Azoarcus sp. CIB: one gene and its partner. The protein of the gene in region 2 binds, or shares a complex with, the protein of the main gene of each other region. Links are inferred from orthologs where the notes say so. Each region holds a gene or a part of one and is shown on either strand. Other genes may lie near its edges. The genes, in order: xseA and xseB.

The links.
Region 1: the proteins of xseB (region 2) and xseA are in contact, whole or in part, in a cryo-EM structure (PDB 8TXR), measured with the Escherichia coli proteins. The link is inferred for Azoarcus sp. CIB from one-to-one orthologs.

Annotation. Positions count from the first base shown.
Region 1 is NZ_CP011072.1:3,509,579-3,517,215, reverse strand. Bases 3,620-6,603 are described here. They hold xseA (exodeoxyribonuclease VII large subunit), read right to left. Parts: upstream 5,808-6,603; coding sequence 4,431-5,807; downstream 3,620-4,430. Other genes in these bases: AzCIB_RS15635 (MotA/TolQ/ExbB proton channel family protein), read left to right, coding at 6,111-6,603; AzCIB_RS15645 (superoxide dismutase), read right to left, coding at 3,704-4,291. Outside these bases: AzCIB_RS15665 (ABC transporter ATP-binding protein), read right to left, coding at 1-526; AzCIB_RS15660 (ABC transporter substrate-binding protein), read right to left, coding at 523-1,548; AzCIB_RS15655 (RBBP9/YdeN family alpha/beta hydrolase), read right to left, coding at 1,803-2,486; AzCIB_RS15650 (sulfate ABC transporter substrate-binding protein), read right to left, coding at 2,518-3,528; more of AzCIB_RS15635, read left to right, coding at 6,604-6,719; AzCIB_RS15630 (ExbD/TolR family protein), read left to right, coding at 6,735-7,154; lpxK (tetraacyldisaccharide 4'-kinase), read left to right, coding at 7,214-7,637. UniProt on the Escherichia coli protein: Bidirectionally degrades single-stranded DNA into large acid-insoluble oligonucleotides, which are then degraded further into small acid-soluble oligonucleotides.
Region 2 is NZ_CP011072.1:3,713,462-3,720,902, forward strand. Bases 1,732-4,519 are described here. They hold xseB (exodeoxyribonuclease VII small subunit), read left to right. Parts: upstream 1,732-2,896; coding sequence 2,897-3,142; downstream 3,143-4,519. Other genes in these bases: AzCIB_RS16535 (aromatic ring-hydroxylating oxygenase subunit alpha), read right to left, coding at 1,732-2,769; AzCIB_RS16545 (farnesyl diphosphate synthase), read left to right, coding at 3,166-4,035; dxs (1-deoxy-D-xylulose-5-phosphate synthase), read left to right, coding at 4,059-4,519. Also shown: AzCIB_RS16530 (efflux RND transporter permease subunit), read left to right, coding at 1-1,583; more of AzCIB_RS16535, read right to left, coding at 1,669-1,731; more of dxs, read left to right, coding at 4,520-5,924; GTP cyclohydrolase FolE2, read left to right, coding at 5,982-6,791; AzCIB_RS16560 (MaoC family dehydratase), read right to left, coding at 6,888-7,337. UniProt on the Escherichia coli protein: Bidirectionally degrades single-stranded DNA into large acid-insoluble oligonucleotides, which are then degraded further into small acid-soluble oligonucleotides.

The DNA of each region.
Region 1 (7,637 bases), 200 kb from region 2 along the record:
GGCGTGCCCGGTTGACCGGATCCAGCGCCCCGAAGGGCTCGTCCATCAGCAGGAAAGGCGACTCCAGCGCCAGCGCGCGGGCGATCGCCGCCCGTTGCTGCATGCCGCCGGACAGCTCGAACGGGTAGCTCTCCGCGACGCCCGGCAGACCCACGCGCTTGAGGTAATCGGCTGCCCGCACGCGCGCCGCCGTGCGGGCAATCCCCGGCCTCGCCTTGCGCACGCCCTCGGCAACGTTGTCGACCACGCGCATCCACGGAAACAGCGCATAGTTCTGGAACACCACCGCCCGCTCGACGCCCGGCCCGGCGACTGGCCGGTCGCCGGCGAGCACGCGCCCGCGTTCGGGCCTTTCCAGGCCCGCGATCAGGCGCAGCAGCGTGCTCTTGCCCGAACCGCTGGGGCCGAGCAGGGCGAGGAAGCGGCCTTCCTCCACCGCGAGGTCGATGCCGTCGAGCACCGTCGTCCCGCCGTAGCCGAAACGCAGCCGCTCCACGCGCAGGGCCGCAGTCGTCGCGCCGCTCATAGCCGGTTCCTCGTCGCTTCGCTCTTCAGGCGGGTCTGCCAGAACGCGTCGCGCGGGCTCTCCTTCGCGAGGCTGTCGAGCGCCTTGCGGTAGGGCGTCAGCTCGAAGATCGGCGCCAGCGGGCGCGTGCCGTCTACCACTTCCGAGCTCACCAGCGTCGTCCAGAACTTCTGCGTGCCCTCCACGTTGGGGTCGGTCGACTGGTCCAGATGGGGCGAGTAGTAGCCCTGCTCCAGCACGTCGCGATCGAGTTTCACGTACTTCTGGATCGCGTCGATGGTTTCCTTCCTGCGCTCCGCCGCGAACTTCTCCGCCTTCAGGATCGCGCGCAGGAAGCGCACGTGCGTGTCGCCCTGCTTGAGCTTGTCCGAGGTCACGACGATGCGGCAGCACGGATGCCCCGGTTGCAGCTCGGACGAACGTACGACGATCTTCAGCCCCTGCCGCTCGGCACGGATATCGTGCGGCCCCCACACCACACCGGCGTCGACCTGGCCGGATTTCACCGCCTCGATCACCGCAGGCGGATTCTTCAGCTCGAAGATCTTCAGGTCGTTCTTCCAGTCGATCTTCTCGTCGTGCAGCGCGCCGCGCAGCACCGCATCGCCCGTCGCCAGCCGCACCGTCGCCACCTTCTTGCCGCGCAGGTCGCCGATGTTGCGGATCGACGCCGCCTTTTCGGGCGTCACGACCAGCGCCGCGTCCAGCCCCATGATGCCGCCGATGACCTTCAGGTCCGCCCCCTTCGCGTAGTGCGCGAGCGGCGCAGTGGTGCCGAAGGCACCGACGTCGAGCTTGCCGGCGGTAACGGCATTGAGCCCGTCGGCCGAGTTCTGGAACTCGATCAGCTCGACGTCCAGCCCCTCCTGTTTGAACAGGCCGTATTCCTTGGCGACGAAGAACTTGGCGTGGCCGGTGACCGGCAGGTAGCCCACCTTCAGACTCTCCGCCTGTGCGGCACCGGTTGCCGCAAGCAGAGACAGTGCGAGGAGGCCGGCGCGTGCGATTCGAGATGGATGCATTGGAATTCTCCCTGGGCAATGTGCGACGTCCGCGGCCCGCGCCTCATGCGCTGCCGCCGTCCTATGCACAAAATCTACGCGGCGGCGGCGCGCTGACGAACCAAGAAAAATTCGGATGTATTGCAGCGGGGAAGATAACGGGCGCTTATCGTCGGATGCGATAAGCGCGTACGGCACGGCGCCCGCCGTCGGCCGGACCGTAGTCCGTCCGTGGGCGGGCGCCGCTGCTGCCTGGGTCGTGAGGGTGGGAGGACTTAATCCGGATCGCCGGGCCGCAGCTCGAGCGAACTGCGCGTGTGATGGCGCAGGCGCGCGAGTGCGCTGCGCCGGCCCTTGTGCGATTCGCGCCGGCCGGAGATCGCCCCCAGCGGCAGATCCTCGTGGACCTGCTGCATGCCGTCGAGCAAGTCGCGGCAGTAGGGCCAGGCGCCGAAGCCGGCGTCGACGTTGATGTGTCCGGCAGCGCCTATATTGATGAAGCGCGCCCCCCAGCGGTCGGCCCAGTAGGCCGCGACCGTCAGCCGCACCCAGGGGTCGTTGGTACTGGCGATCACGGCGCAGGGAAAGCCGAGCTGCCCCTGCGGCAGCCACTGCCCGAGGTCGTCGATCGGCCCGGCGGTTTCGTCCTGCAGTCCGAGTGGGTCGAAGCGGGCCGGATCGGCCGGCGCGACGAGCAGCGCCCCGGCCACCCGTTCGGGCCGGTCGGCCGCCGCGACCACGCTCGCCAGGCAGCCGAAGCTGTGGGCGACGATCCACACCGCGTGCGCCGACTCGTCGATCTCGCGCCGTACCGCTGCCGCCCAGCGCGCCAGCACCGGCGCCTCCCAGTCGACGCCGCGTACGCGCCGCGCGTCCGGCAGGCGCTGTTCCAGCCACGTCTGCCAGTGGTCCGGACCGCTGCCGTGGAAACCCGGCACGATCAGCGTCGTGTGTCGCATGCGCGGCTCTCCGTGCGTCGTGATGAGCGGATCAGCGCGTGAAGATCTGGTCGAACACGCCGCCGTCGTCGAAGTGCGCCTTCTGCGTCTTCGCCCAGCCGCCGAACAGGCCGTCGATCGTGAAGGTCTTCAGCTTCGGAAAGCGCGCCACGTCCTTAGCGTCGGCCAGCTCCGGCTTCACCGGGCGGTAGTAATGCTGTGCCGCGATCTTCTGTCCGACCGGCGAGTACAAATATTCCACGTAGGCCTTCGCCACCTCCGCCGTGCCGCGTTTCGCCGCGACTCCGTCGACCACGGTGACCGGCGGCTCAGCGAGGATCGACACCGACGGCACCACGATCTCGAACTTGTCCGGGCCCAGCTCATTCACCGACAGGAAGGCCTCGTTCTCCCACGCCAGCAGCACGTCGCCGATGCCGCGCTGGACGAAGGTGTTGGTCGCGCCGCGCGCGCCCGAATCGAGCACCGGCACGTGCTTGAACAGCTCGGTCACGAACGCCTTCGCCTTCGTTTCGTTGCCGCCCGGCTGCTGCAGCGCGTAGCCCCACGCCGCGAGATAGTTCCAGCGCGCGCCGCCCGAGGTCTTCGGATTCGGCGTGATCACCTCCACGCCCGGCTTCACCAGGTCGCCCCAGTCCTTGATGCCTTTCGGATTGCCCTTGCGCACGAGGAACACGATCGTCGACGTGTAGGGCGAGCTGTTGTGCGACAGGCGCTTCTGCCAGTCGGCGGGGAACTTGTTCGTCTTCGCCGCGATCACGTCGATGTCGTAGGCCAGCGCCAGCGTCACGACATCCGCCTCCAGCCCGTCGATCACCGCCCGTGCCTGCTTGCCCGAGCCGCCGTGCGACTGCTTGATCGTCACGTCCTGGCCGGTCTTCGCCTTCCAGTGCTTCGCGAATTCGGGGTTGAAAGCCTGGTACAGCTCGCGCGTCGGGTCGTAGGACACGTTCAGGAGCGTCGTCTCCGCCTGCGCGGTGCCGATCAGACCGGCGGTGAGTGCGAGCGCCAGCAGGCTGCGGCGGATGAGGCTGGTCGTCATGGTGTTTTCTCCCTTGAATGGAATTCGATGGAGAAAATCTACCGTCGCGCGCTTATAAGCTGAACCAAGAAAATCTGGAAAGTATATTCAGAAACGGCGCGGCCTCCGCCCATGCTCTGCATGGGGGAGGCCGCGCGGCCGACCTCGCGGGAGGTCGGCGAGTGTCGCACGGGGATCAGGCGGCGAAGTTTTTCGCGGCGAAGTCCCAGTTGGCGAGGCTGTTCAGGAAGGTCGCGACGAAGTCCGGGCGACGGTTGCGATAGTCGATGTAGTAGGCGTGTTCCCACACGTCGATACAGAGAAGGGCCTTGTCGCCGGTCGTCAGCGGGGTGCCGGCCGCGCCCATATTGACGATGTCGACGCTGCCGTCGGCCTTCTTCACCAGCCAAGTCCAGCCCGAACCGAAGTTGCCCACGGCCGAGGTCGTGAAGGCCTTCTTGAAGTCCTCGAAGCTGCCCCACTTGGCCTTGATCGCGTCGGCCAGCGCGCCGGTCGGCTCGCCGCCGCCGTTCGGCTTCATGCCGTTCCAGAAGAAGGTATGGTTCCACACCTGGGCGGAGTTGTTATACACGCCGCCGGCGGGGGCCTTCTTGATGATCGCCTCGAGGTCGAGGTTCTCGTACTCGGTGCCCTTGATCAGGTTGTTCAGGTTGGTCACATAGGCCTGGTGATGCTTGCCGTAGTGGAACTCCATGGTCTCGGCCGAGATGTGCGGAGCCAGGGCGTCCTTGGCGTAGGGCAGGGGGGGCAGGGTATGTTCCATTTGTTCTCCTTCCTGTTTTGTTTCAGGGTTGTCGGGGTCAAAGCCTGACTATTCTAGTCGGGATTTAACCCCGCTGGCAATCCTGCGGGCCATGCTGCCTGTCCGCGGGGAAATCTCGCGGCGCGCGCAGGCGCGCCCCTCATGCTTCCGTGCTATTCACGATAGCACGCAGGCGCCCGATTGCGAGTTCCACCGAAATTTCCTTTCCTGCCGCCGTCTCGTCGGCGGTCCGCAGGATGCGGCCCTCTGCATCGCGCGTGATGCTGTAGCCGCGCGCCAGCACCGCCTGCGGCGCCAGGTGCTGCAGGTGGGTCGCCAACGCGGCGAGCCGCTCCGCGCGACGCTGCACCAGTTGCTCGCCCGCTGTGCCCAGCCGTTGCGCCGCGCGGACGCAGCGTTCCATCTCCCGGCGCAGGTCGGGCTTGCGGGCGACGAGGCGCAGTTCCAGGACGCGGCGTGCCCCTTCGAGGCGCTCCAGGCGGCGCGTCATCGCCACACCCAGGCGGGCGGCGAGCCGTTCGCTGCGTTCGCACGCGAGCCCCAGCCGCTCGCGCGGATGCACCAGCCGCAACGCCGCCCGGTCCAGCCGCTGGGCCAGCCCGTGTAGACGCCGCTCCATCCGGGCCGACAGGGATCGCTCGATTTCACCCACTCGGGCGCGCGCGGCGTGGTAGCCCGCGCTCGCCAGTTCGGCGGCGCCGGTGGGCGTCGCCGCGCGCACGTCGGCGGCGAAATCGGCGATCGTGAAATCGCTCTCGTGACCCACACCGCTCACCACCGGCACCGTGCACGCGCGGATCGCCCGCGCCAGCCCCTCGTCGTTGAAAGCCCACAAGTCCTCGATGCTGCCGCCTCCGCGCACCAGCAGCAGCAGGTCGATGCCGTCTTCCGCAGCACGTGCATGGGCCGTCCGCACGGCTTCCGCGAGCCTTGCGCCGGCGTCCGCGCCCTGCACCGGCGAAGGGTATAGGACGACCTCCAGATGCGGCGCACGCCGCTGCAACGCCGCCAGTACGTCCTTCCATGCCGCGGCCGCGGGCGAAGTCACGACGCCGATGCGGCGCGGGTAGGGCGGTAGCTCGCGCTTCGCGGCCGGATCGAACAGACCTTCCGCCGCGAGCTTCTCCTTGAGGCGCAGGAAGGCCTCGAACAGGTTCCCCTGTCCGGTCTGGCGCAAGGCCTCGACACTGAGCTGGAAATCGCCGCGTGCCTCGTACAGCGTCACGAGCGAACGGGCGTCCACGCGCATCCCGTTCTCGGGGCGGAACGGCAGCAACTGGGCGCGATTGCGCCACATCGTGCAGCGAACCTGCGCCTGGGCGTCCTTCAGCGTGAAATACAGGTGGCCCGACGGCGCCCGCGTGAGGTTGGAAATCTCGCCGCTCACCCACAGCAGCGGGAAGCGGGCTTCAAGCGTCTCGCGGGCCACCCGGTTGAGCGCGGAAACGCTGATCGCCCGGCCGGCGCCGTTCGTGTCGTCGGGGTCGCCGAGGGGGAGGGCTACGATGTTCTGCATGGGCGGGATTGTAGCGGAATCCACAAGGGCTCCGTTCTGTCAATGGTGACTTTACGAACCCCTGAAGTATTTAAGGATATTTTCAAGTTACTGTTTTTAAATGAAAAAATTGTTGCTTAATTTTTCAGCGAAGTAAGAAAACGCTTGTTGCGCCAGCTATTTGGCGATTAATTCGCGAAGAATCCACAAACTTATCCACAGGTTTTGTGGATTCTTGCCGTCTCCATGACAAAGGATTGCGCCCTTGCCGTGTTGGCTGCCCGGGGTTAGAGTTCTTCTTTTTTCGAGCTCCGGAGTTCCTGCGTGTTCGCGCTCATCCAGTCCGCGGGCTGGCCCGTCTGGCCCCTCCTGCTGGTATCCATCGTTGCCGTCGCCCTCATCATCGAACGGGGTATGACCCTGCGCCGTTCGCGCATCGTGCCCGACGGGTTGCTCGACAAGGTTCTCGCCGACCTGCGCCAGAAGGGCGCCACGTCCGAGATGGCCAATCGCGTCGCCGCCCATTCCCCGCTCGGGCGTGTGCTTGCCGCGGGTCTGCGCAACGTCAGCAGCTCGCGCGAAGTCATGAAGGAGGCGATCGAGGAAACCGGTCGCGCCGTCGCGCACGAACTCGAGCGCTTCCTCAATGCGCTCGGCACCATCGCGTCGATCGCCCCGCTGATGGGCTTGTTCGGCACCATCGTCGGCATGATCGACATTTTCGCTGCCCAAGGCGGGGCCACGACCAACCCGCAGCAGCTCGCACAGGGCATCTCGACCGCCCTTTACGCCACTGGCCTGGGCCTGACCATCGCAATCCCCTCGATCATCTTCTGGCGCCATTACCGCGCGGTTGTCGATGGCTTCGTCGTCGACATGGAGCAGCAGGCGATCAAGCTGGTCGAGGTCGTGCACGGCGACCGTCGCCCCTGAGCGGGAATGCAGCGCATGAACTTCCAGCGCGGACGCAAGCACGAAGCCCCGGACATCAACCTGATCCCGCTGATCGATGTCCTGCTGGTTCTCATCATCTTCCTCGTCCTGACGACGACCTATTCCAAGGTGTCGGGGCTGGAGATCAACCTGCCCACGGCCGACACCAAAGCGGCGGAAGTGACACCGAACGAGATCGTCGTCGCCGTGAACGCGGCCGGCGACGTGCTGGTCAACCGCCAGCCGGTCGGCGACAAGAGCATCAATGCGATCGCCGCGGCGCTCGGTCGCGCCGCGCCCGCCGGCGGTGCGGACCCGGTAATCGTCATCACGGCCGACGCCAAGGCCGCCCACCAGAGCGTCATCGATGTGATGCAGGCGGCGCAGCGTGCCGGCCTGCCGCACATCACCTTCGCTACCCAGTCCGCTCCGTGAGCCATTTCGCCGCCGGGGCGTCGCCCACGCCGCAGTCGCGGCTGTGGCGCCGCTGATCCATGGCGCGCAGCAGTCCTGGCTGGTGGCAACGCCGGTCGCCGGTTGCGTTCCTGCTTTGCCCCCTGTCGGCGCTGTTTGGAGCGCTCGCCGCGGCGCGGCGCGGTCGTTACCGCAGTGACCCGTGGCGTGTCGAACACCTGCCCGTTCCCGTCATCGTCGTCGGCAACATCGCCGTCGGTGGAAGCGGCAAGACGCCGGTCGTGGACTGGCTCGTGCGCCAGCTGCGTGCCGCAGGTTGGGTGCCCGGCGTGGTCAGTCGCGGCTATGGCGGCAGGGTCGGCGGAGTTGCCGTCGTCCCGGCCGACGGCGATCCCGCGCTGTACGGCGATGAACCCGTCCTCCTCGCGCGCCTGACCGGCTGTCCTGTCGCCGTCGGCGCGGACCGCCCGGCCGCCGCGCGCGCGCTGCTCGCCGAACACCCCG
Region 2 (7,441 bases):
TGCGCGCCTGCCTGCACCGACGCTGGCTGACGATGCTTGCGGCAACCGGCTTCTTTGTCGGCTCACTCGCCCTGATCCCCCTGCTGCCCACCGCCTTCATGCCGCCCGACGATCTCGCCCAGACGCTCGTTTCGGTCGAGCTCCCGCCGGGCAGCCACTTCCGCGACACCTACCGCGTAGCAGAGCAGGCGCGCGCGATCCTCGAGCGCAACGAGCACGTCAAGCGCGTGTACACGGCGATCGGGGGGGGTACCGCCGGGACCGACGCCTTCACGGCAGGCGGAGCCCCGGAAGTGCGCAAGGCATCCCTGACGATCAACCTCACCCCGCGAAACGAACGCACGCTCAGCAAACAGGAAATCGAAGCGCAGTTGCGCGAAGCGTTGCACGCCCTGCCCGGCGTCCGGGTACGCGTCGGTCTGGGCGGAAGCGGCGAAAAATACGTGTTCACCGTCGTCGGTGACGACGGTGAAATGTTGTCCCGCGTCGCGCGCCAGGTCGAGCGGGAGCTGCGCACGATCCATGGGGTCGGCAACATCACCTCGAGCGCAAGCCTGGTGCGCCCGGAAGTGGTCGTCCGGCCGAATTTCGCCCGCGCCGCCGATCTCGGCGTGACGGCGGCGGCAATCTCGGACTCCCTGCGCATCGCGACCGCGGGGGATTACGACTTCGGACTCGCCAAACTGAACCTGTCGGAGCGCCAGATCCCCATCGTCGTCCGGCTGCCCGAGGCCGCACGCAGCGACATCGACCTCCTCGCACGCCTGCCCGTCCCCGGCAGCCAAGGCTACGTCATGCTCGGCACCGTCGCCGATATCGGAATCGAAAGCGGCCCTTCCGAGATCGCCCGTTTCGACCGGCGCCGCAATATCAATTTCGACATCGAGCTCACATCCCGCCCGATGGGCGAGGTCGAGGCGGACGTGCGCGCGTTGCCTGCGCTCCAATCGCTCCCCGCCGGCCTCTCCTGGCAACCGGTCGGCGATGCCGACGAAATGCGCACCCTCTTCACGAGCTTCGGCATCGCCATGCTCACCGGGGTGCTGTGCATCTACGTCGTCCTCGTACTGCTGTTCCGCGAGTTTACGCAGCCATTAACCATCCTCGCGGCACTGCCGCTGGCGCTGGGTGGCGCCTTCGTCGCCCTCATTCTGGCGGACAGCAGCTTCTCGCTCCCCTCCCTGATCGGTCTCATCATGCTGATGGGTGTCACGAGCAAGAACTCCATCCTGCTCGTCGAATATGCCATCGTTGCGCGCCGCGACCAGGGCATGTCGCGACTCGACGCAGTGATTGACGCCTGCCGCAAGCGCTCACGCCCGATCATCATGACCACCATCGCGATGGGCGCGGGCATGTTGCCGATCGCACTCGGCATCGGTGTCGATCCCTCCTTCCGCGCCCCCATGGCCATCGCCGTGATCGGCGGACTGGTCACCTCGACCCTCCTGAGCCTGCTCGTGATTCCGGTCGTCTACACACTCGTCGACGACGCGCTCGCGCGCTGGCGCAAACAGCATGACCGCCGCACAGCAATCCGGGACGAACAGGCAACAACAGACACCAACCTGCGCCGCTCCTGATATAAAAAAACGGGCCGCCCGCAGGCGACCCGTTTTTTGCGCTCGGCGCACGGCGCCGAAACGCACCATGCGCCGACATCGCGTATCAGAAATGCTCCCCCATGATGCGGCGATAGAACTCGTGAAAGTGCTGCATCCCGTCCTCGTACGGCGACTGGTAGGGCCCCACCTCGTTGCGCCCCTCCTGCAGCAACGCCCAACGGCCGCGGTCCATGCGCTCGCCGATCACGTCGTCTTCGATCGCCGTCTCCATGTACGCAGCCTGCTCGGCCTCGACGAACTCGCGCTCGAACTCGACGATGTCCTCGGGATAGTAGAACTCGACGACATTGGTCGTGCGGTTCACATCCGTCGGAATCAGCGTGCTGACCACCAGGACGTGCGGATACCACTCCACCATCACGTTCGGATAGTAGGTGAGCCAGATCGCTCCCTGCTCCGGCCGCTTGTCGCCGTAGTAGTCCAGCACCGCCTTGTGCCACTTCTGATAGCTCGCGGAGCCCGGCTTCGCGAGCGAGGTGATCCCCACGCGCTGCACCGAGTACCAGTCACCGAACTGCCACGTCAGGTCGTCGCAGGTCACGAAGTTGCCCAGCCCCGGATGGAAGGGCACGACGTGGTAGTCCTCCAGATAGACCTCGATGAAGGTCTTCCAGTTGTACTTGCACTCGTGGATCTCGACGCGGTCGAGTTTGTAGCCGGAGAAATCGAACTGCTCGGCCACGTTCATGCCGGCGAGATCGGCTGCGGCCGAACGCGGCCCGGCGAACAGCAGACCGTTCCAGTTCTCGAGCGCATCGCGCTTCAGGTTGAGGCAGGGGTTCTCGGGGAAATGCGGCGCGCCGAGCAGTTCACCCTTCTGGCCGTAGGTCCAGCGGTGGATCGGACAGACGATGCGCTCGGTCTTGCCGGAACCTTCGAGCATGATCGCCTGACGATGACGGCAGATGTTCGAAAGCCGATGAACACCGTCTCCGCTGCGAAACAGAAGCTTGGAATGATCGAGCCACTCGAGCGACCGGTAGCTACCGACCTCCGGCACCATCAACTCATGACCGACATAGCCCGGCCCGGCCTGGAACAACAGACGTTTTTCGAGTTCGAAGATGCTTTCGTCGAAATACGCCGACACCGGCAACTGAGACACCGCCGGGGACAATTTGGCCTTGGAAGCAAGGTCGGACACCCCCGAACCTCCCATGAAAAGTCAAGAAATTCGGAAAAACCAGCAGACCATTTTAGGCGAGAAGTAATTTGACCGCCAGTAGCCCGATCGGTTACTTTTCTCCCTTTTACTGGCCCCGCTTCGAGTCATGGCAAAGACGGCAAACTCGCCGAAATCCTTCGAATCGACCATCGCCGAACTCGAATCGATCGTGCAGGAAATGGAAACCGGCAACATCACGCTGGAACAAGCGCTGGAGCACTACCAGCGCGGCGCCGGCCTGCTGAAATATTGCCAGGAAACCCTGCAGGCGGCCGAGCAGCGCGTGCTCCAGCTCGAGAACGGCACGCTCGCCCCGCTCGACAAACCCGAAGACAGGAGGAGCCCGAAGTGAGCGGGAATCATTTCGCCGCCTGGATGGAAAGCGTCCAGCACCGCACCGAAATCGCCCTCGGCACGATCCTCCCCGAAGCGTCCATTGCGCCGCAACGCCTGCACGACGCGATGCGCTACGCTGCTTTGGGCGGCGGCAAGCGCGTACGCCCGCTCCTCGTGCATGCTGCCGGCGAGATCGCCGGCGCCGCCCCCGAGCGCCTCGACCGCGTCGCCTGTGCCGTCGAACTCATCCATGCCTATTCCCTCGTCCATGACGACCTGCCCTGCATGGACGACGACGTCCTGCGACGCGGCAAACCGACCGTGCATGTCGAATACGACGAGGCGACTGCGCTGCTGGTGGGCGATGCGCTGCAGGCGCTCGCCTTCCAGACCATCGCCGAAGGCCGCGTGAACGACGACCCCGCCGTGCAACTCGAGATGATCACGCTCCTCGGTCGCGCATCCGGGTCGCGCGGCATGGCCGGCGGCCAAGCCATCGACCTCGGGGCAGTGGGCAAGCAACTCACGCGCGAAGAGCTCGAGTTCATGCACATCCACAAGACCGGCGCCCTGATCCGGGCCTCGGTGCTGCTCGGCGCGCAGTGCGGCGCCCCGCTCGCCCCCGACGCACTGGCCCGCCTCGACCGCTACGGCAAGCTCGTCGGCCTGCTGTTCCAGGTCGTCGACGACATCCTCGACGCCCAGGCCGACACCGCGACGCTGGGCAAGACGGCAGGCAAGGACGCGGACCAGAACAAGCCGACCTACGTCACGCTGCTGGGCCTCTCCGAAGCGCGCACGCTGGCCGACGTCCTGCTTGCCGACGCCCGTGACGCCATCGCGTCCTTCGGCGCCGCAGCCGCCAGGCTGGACGAACTGGCGAACTTCATCGTTCACCGCCGATTCTGAATTCCGCTCTGCCGGACATCCACATGCCTCAGTACCCCCTGCTGCACCGCATCGACTCGCCACACGACCTGCGCCGCTTCGAGCGGCGCGATCTGCATGCGCTCGCTACCGAACTACGCGCCTTCCTGATCGAGTCGGTATCGAAGACCGGCGGACACCTGTCGTCGAACCTCGGCACCGTCGAACTCACGATTGCCCTGCACTACATCTTCGACACGCCCGACGACCGCATCGTCTGGGACGTCGGCCACCAGACCTACGGCCACAAGATCCTGACCGGGCGCCGCGAGGCGATGAGTGGGCTGCGCCGTTTCGACGGCATCTCCGGATTTCCGCGGCGCTGCGAGAGCGAGTACGACACCTTCGGAACCGCCCACTCCTCCACCTCGATCTCGGCCGCGCTGGGCATGGCGGTGGCCGCACGCGACCGCGGCGATGGCGAACGCCGCTCGATCGCCGTCATCGGCGACGGCGCGATGTCGGCTGGCATGGCCTTCGAAGCGCTCAACAACGCCGGCGATACCAGCGACGTGAACCTGCTGGTGATCCTCAACGACAACGAGATGTCCATCTCGCCGCCGGTCGGGGCGCTGACCAAAATTCTCGCGCGCATGCTCTCGGGCAGCACCTACAACGCCGCGCGTCGCGCCGGCGAAAAGGTCCTCGGCGTCGCCCCGCCGATGCTCGACTTCGCCCGCAAGGTCGAGGAGCACGTCAAGGGCCTCATCACGCCGGGCACGCTGTTCGAGGAATTCGGCTTCCATTACTACGGACCGATCGACGGCCACGACCTCGACGCGCTGATCCCCACGCTGCAGAACCTCAGGAAGCTCAACGGGCTGCAGTTCCTGCACGTGATCACGCGCAAGGGTCAGGGTTACAAGCTCGCCGAGGCCGACCCCATCCTCTACCACGGCGTCTCGAGCTTCGACCACCGTGCAGGCATCCAGAGCGGCAAGGGCGGCGGCAAGCTCACCTATACCCAGATCTTCGGCGACTGGCTGTGCGACATCGCCGCGCGTGACGACAAGGTCATCGGGATCACGCCGGCAATGCGCGAAGGTTCCGGGATGGTGCGCTTCGCGAAGGAATTCCCCGAGCGCTACCACGACGTCGGCATCGCCGAGCAACACGCCGTAACGTTTGCAGCCGGTCTCGCGTGCGAAGGTTTCAAGCCGGTCGTCGCGATCTACTCGACCTTCCTGCAGCGCGCCTACGATCAACTGATCCACGACGTCGCGCTGCAGAACCTGCCCGTCGTGTTCGCGATCGACCGCGCAGGCGTGGTCGGCGCCGACGGCGCCACGCACCACGGGGCCTTCGACCTGTCGTACCTCGCCTGCATCCCGAACATGGTCGTGATGACGCCCGCCGACGAGAACGAATGCCGGCAGATGCTCTACACCGCCTACCGGCACAACGGCCCCACGGCCGTACGCTATCCGCGCGGCAGCGGCATGAACGTGCGCCCCGAGACCGCGATGACCGAACTGCCCTTGGGCAAGGGCGAAATCCGCCGCCAGGGCAGGAAGGTCGCCCTGCTCGCCTTCGGCAGCCTCCTGACCAATGCGCTCGTCGTCGGCGAGGAGATCGACGCGACGGTCGCCAACATGCGCTTCGTGAAACCCATCGACGCGGCACTGATCGAAGAACTGAGCGCCAGCCACGAACTGATCGTGACGCTGGAAGAAAACGCGGTGATCGGCGGCGCGGGGTCCGAAGTCGCACGCGTGCTCGAAAGCCTGCCGCACCGGCCCCGCCTGCTGCGGCTTGGCTTGCCGGACCATTTCATTGATCATGGAGACCAAAGCCAGCTGTTCGATCAGGTCGGATTGCACCCCGCGGGAATACTGAGCGCCATTGAGCGCGTCTATGTACGCAATAGCTGAGCGAATTTGTCGGGAAATGGTAGCATTGACCCGCAGCAACCAAACAGAGAACGCGACATGAAATCCCACGAGAGCCACGCCATTCCTGACGTCCAGAACGCCAACGACAGTCGTCAGCTGGCCATCAACAAGGTTGGCATCAAGTCGATTCGCCACCCCATCCGCGTCAGCGACAAGAGCGGCGGCGTGCAGCACACGATCGCGACCTTCAGCATGTACGTCGGGCTTCCCCACAATTTCAAGGGAACCCACATGTCGCGCTTCATCGAGATCCTCAACGGCAACGAGCGGGAAATCTCGGTTGAATCGATCGAGCCGATGCTGCGCGAGATGGTCAAACGCCTCGAAGCCGAGACCGGCGTTATCGAGATGAGCTTCCCGTACTTCATCAACAAGACGGCCCCGGTTTCCGGCGTGCAGAGCCTGATGGACTACGAAGTGACCTTCGTCGCTGAAATGCGCGAAGGCGGCGAATACGTGTTCGAGATGAAGGTCGTGGTGCCCGTCACGAGCCTGTGTCCGTGTTCGAAGAAAATTTCCGAATACGGCGCGCACAACCAGCGCTCGCACGTCACAGTCACCGCACAGACCAACGACTTTCTGTGGATCGAAGAGCTGGTCCAGCTCGTCGAGAGCCAAGCCTCGTGCGAACTCTACGGCCTGCTCAAGCGCACGGACGAGAAGTTCGTGACCGAGCGCGCCTACGAGAACCCGAAGTTCGTCGAGGACATGGTGCGCGACGTCGCCGGCCTGCTCAACGCCGAGAAGCGCATCGTCCGTTTCGTGGTGGAATCGGAGAATTTCGAATCCATCCACAACCACTCGGCCTACGCACTCATCGAACGCGACAAGCGCCGCGACGCCTGAGCCGGCACGACGCTTGAACGGAAAACGGGAGGCCGCATACAGCGGACCTCCCGTTTTTTTGTTGCGCGCAATGGCCCGCGAACGGGCCGAAACACGTCAATCGCGCGCGGGAACCATCATCTCCGCCTCGCCTTCCAGCACTACCTTGCCGCCCACCGTGCACACGGTGTCGAAGATCGCGCGCCGCTTCGGCGTGTTCAGCTCCTTCAGCGTGACACGCGCCACCACCGTATCACCCGGCTTCACCGGCGCCTTGAACTTGAGCGTCTGCGACAGATAGATGCAGCCCGGCCCGGGCAGCTTGTTCGCGAACAGCGCGGAGATGTAGCTCGCCGACAGCATGCCGTGGGCAATGCGGCCGCCGAACATCGAGGCCTTGGCGTATTCGTCATCGAGATGGGCCGGATTCGTGTCGCCGGAAACTCCTGCGAACATCAGGATGTCGGCATCCGTCACGGTGCGGCCAGTCGCGGCGGACATGCCCACCTTCAGATCCTCGTAGCGGTATCCGAGGAACTCGGAAAAGTCGCGGGTTTGTTCAGTCATCTCGGTTGGTTTCCCCTTAATCCCCTTCCCGGCACGCAACTGTCGCGCCCGACGCAGGGCTTTATATTTGTCACAAAAAGCCGGCCCGACTCTCCGGGCTCGAC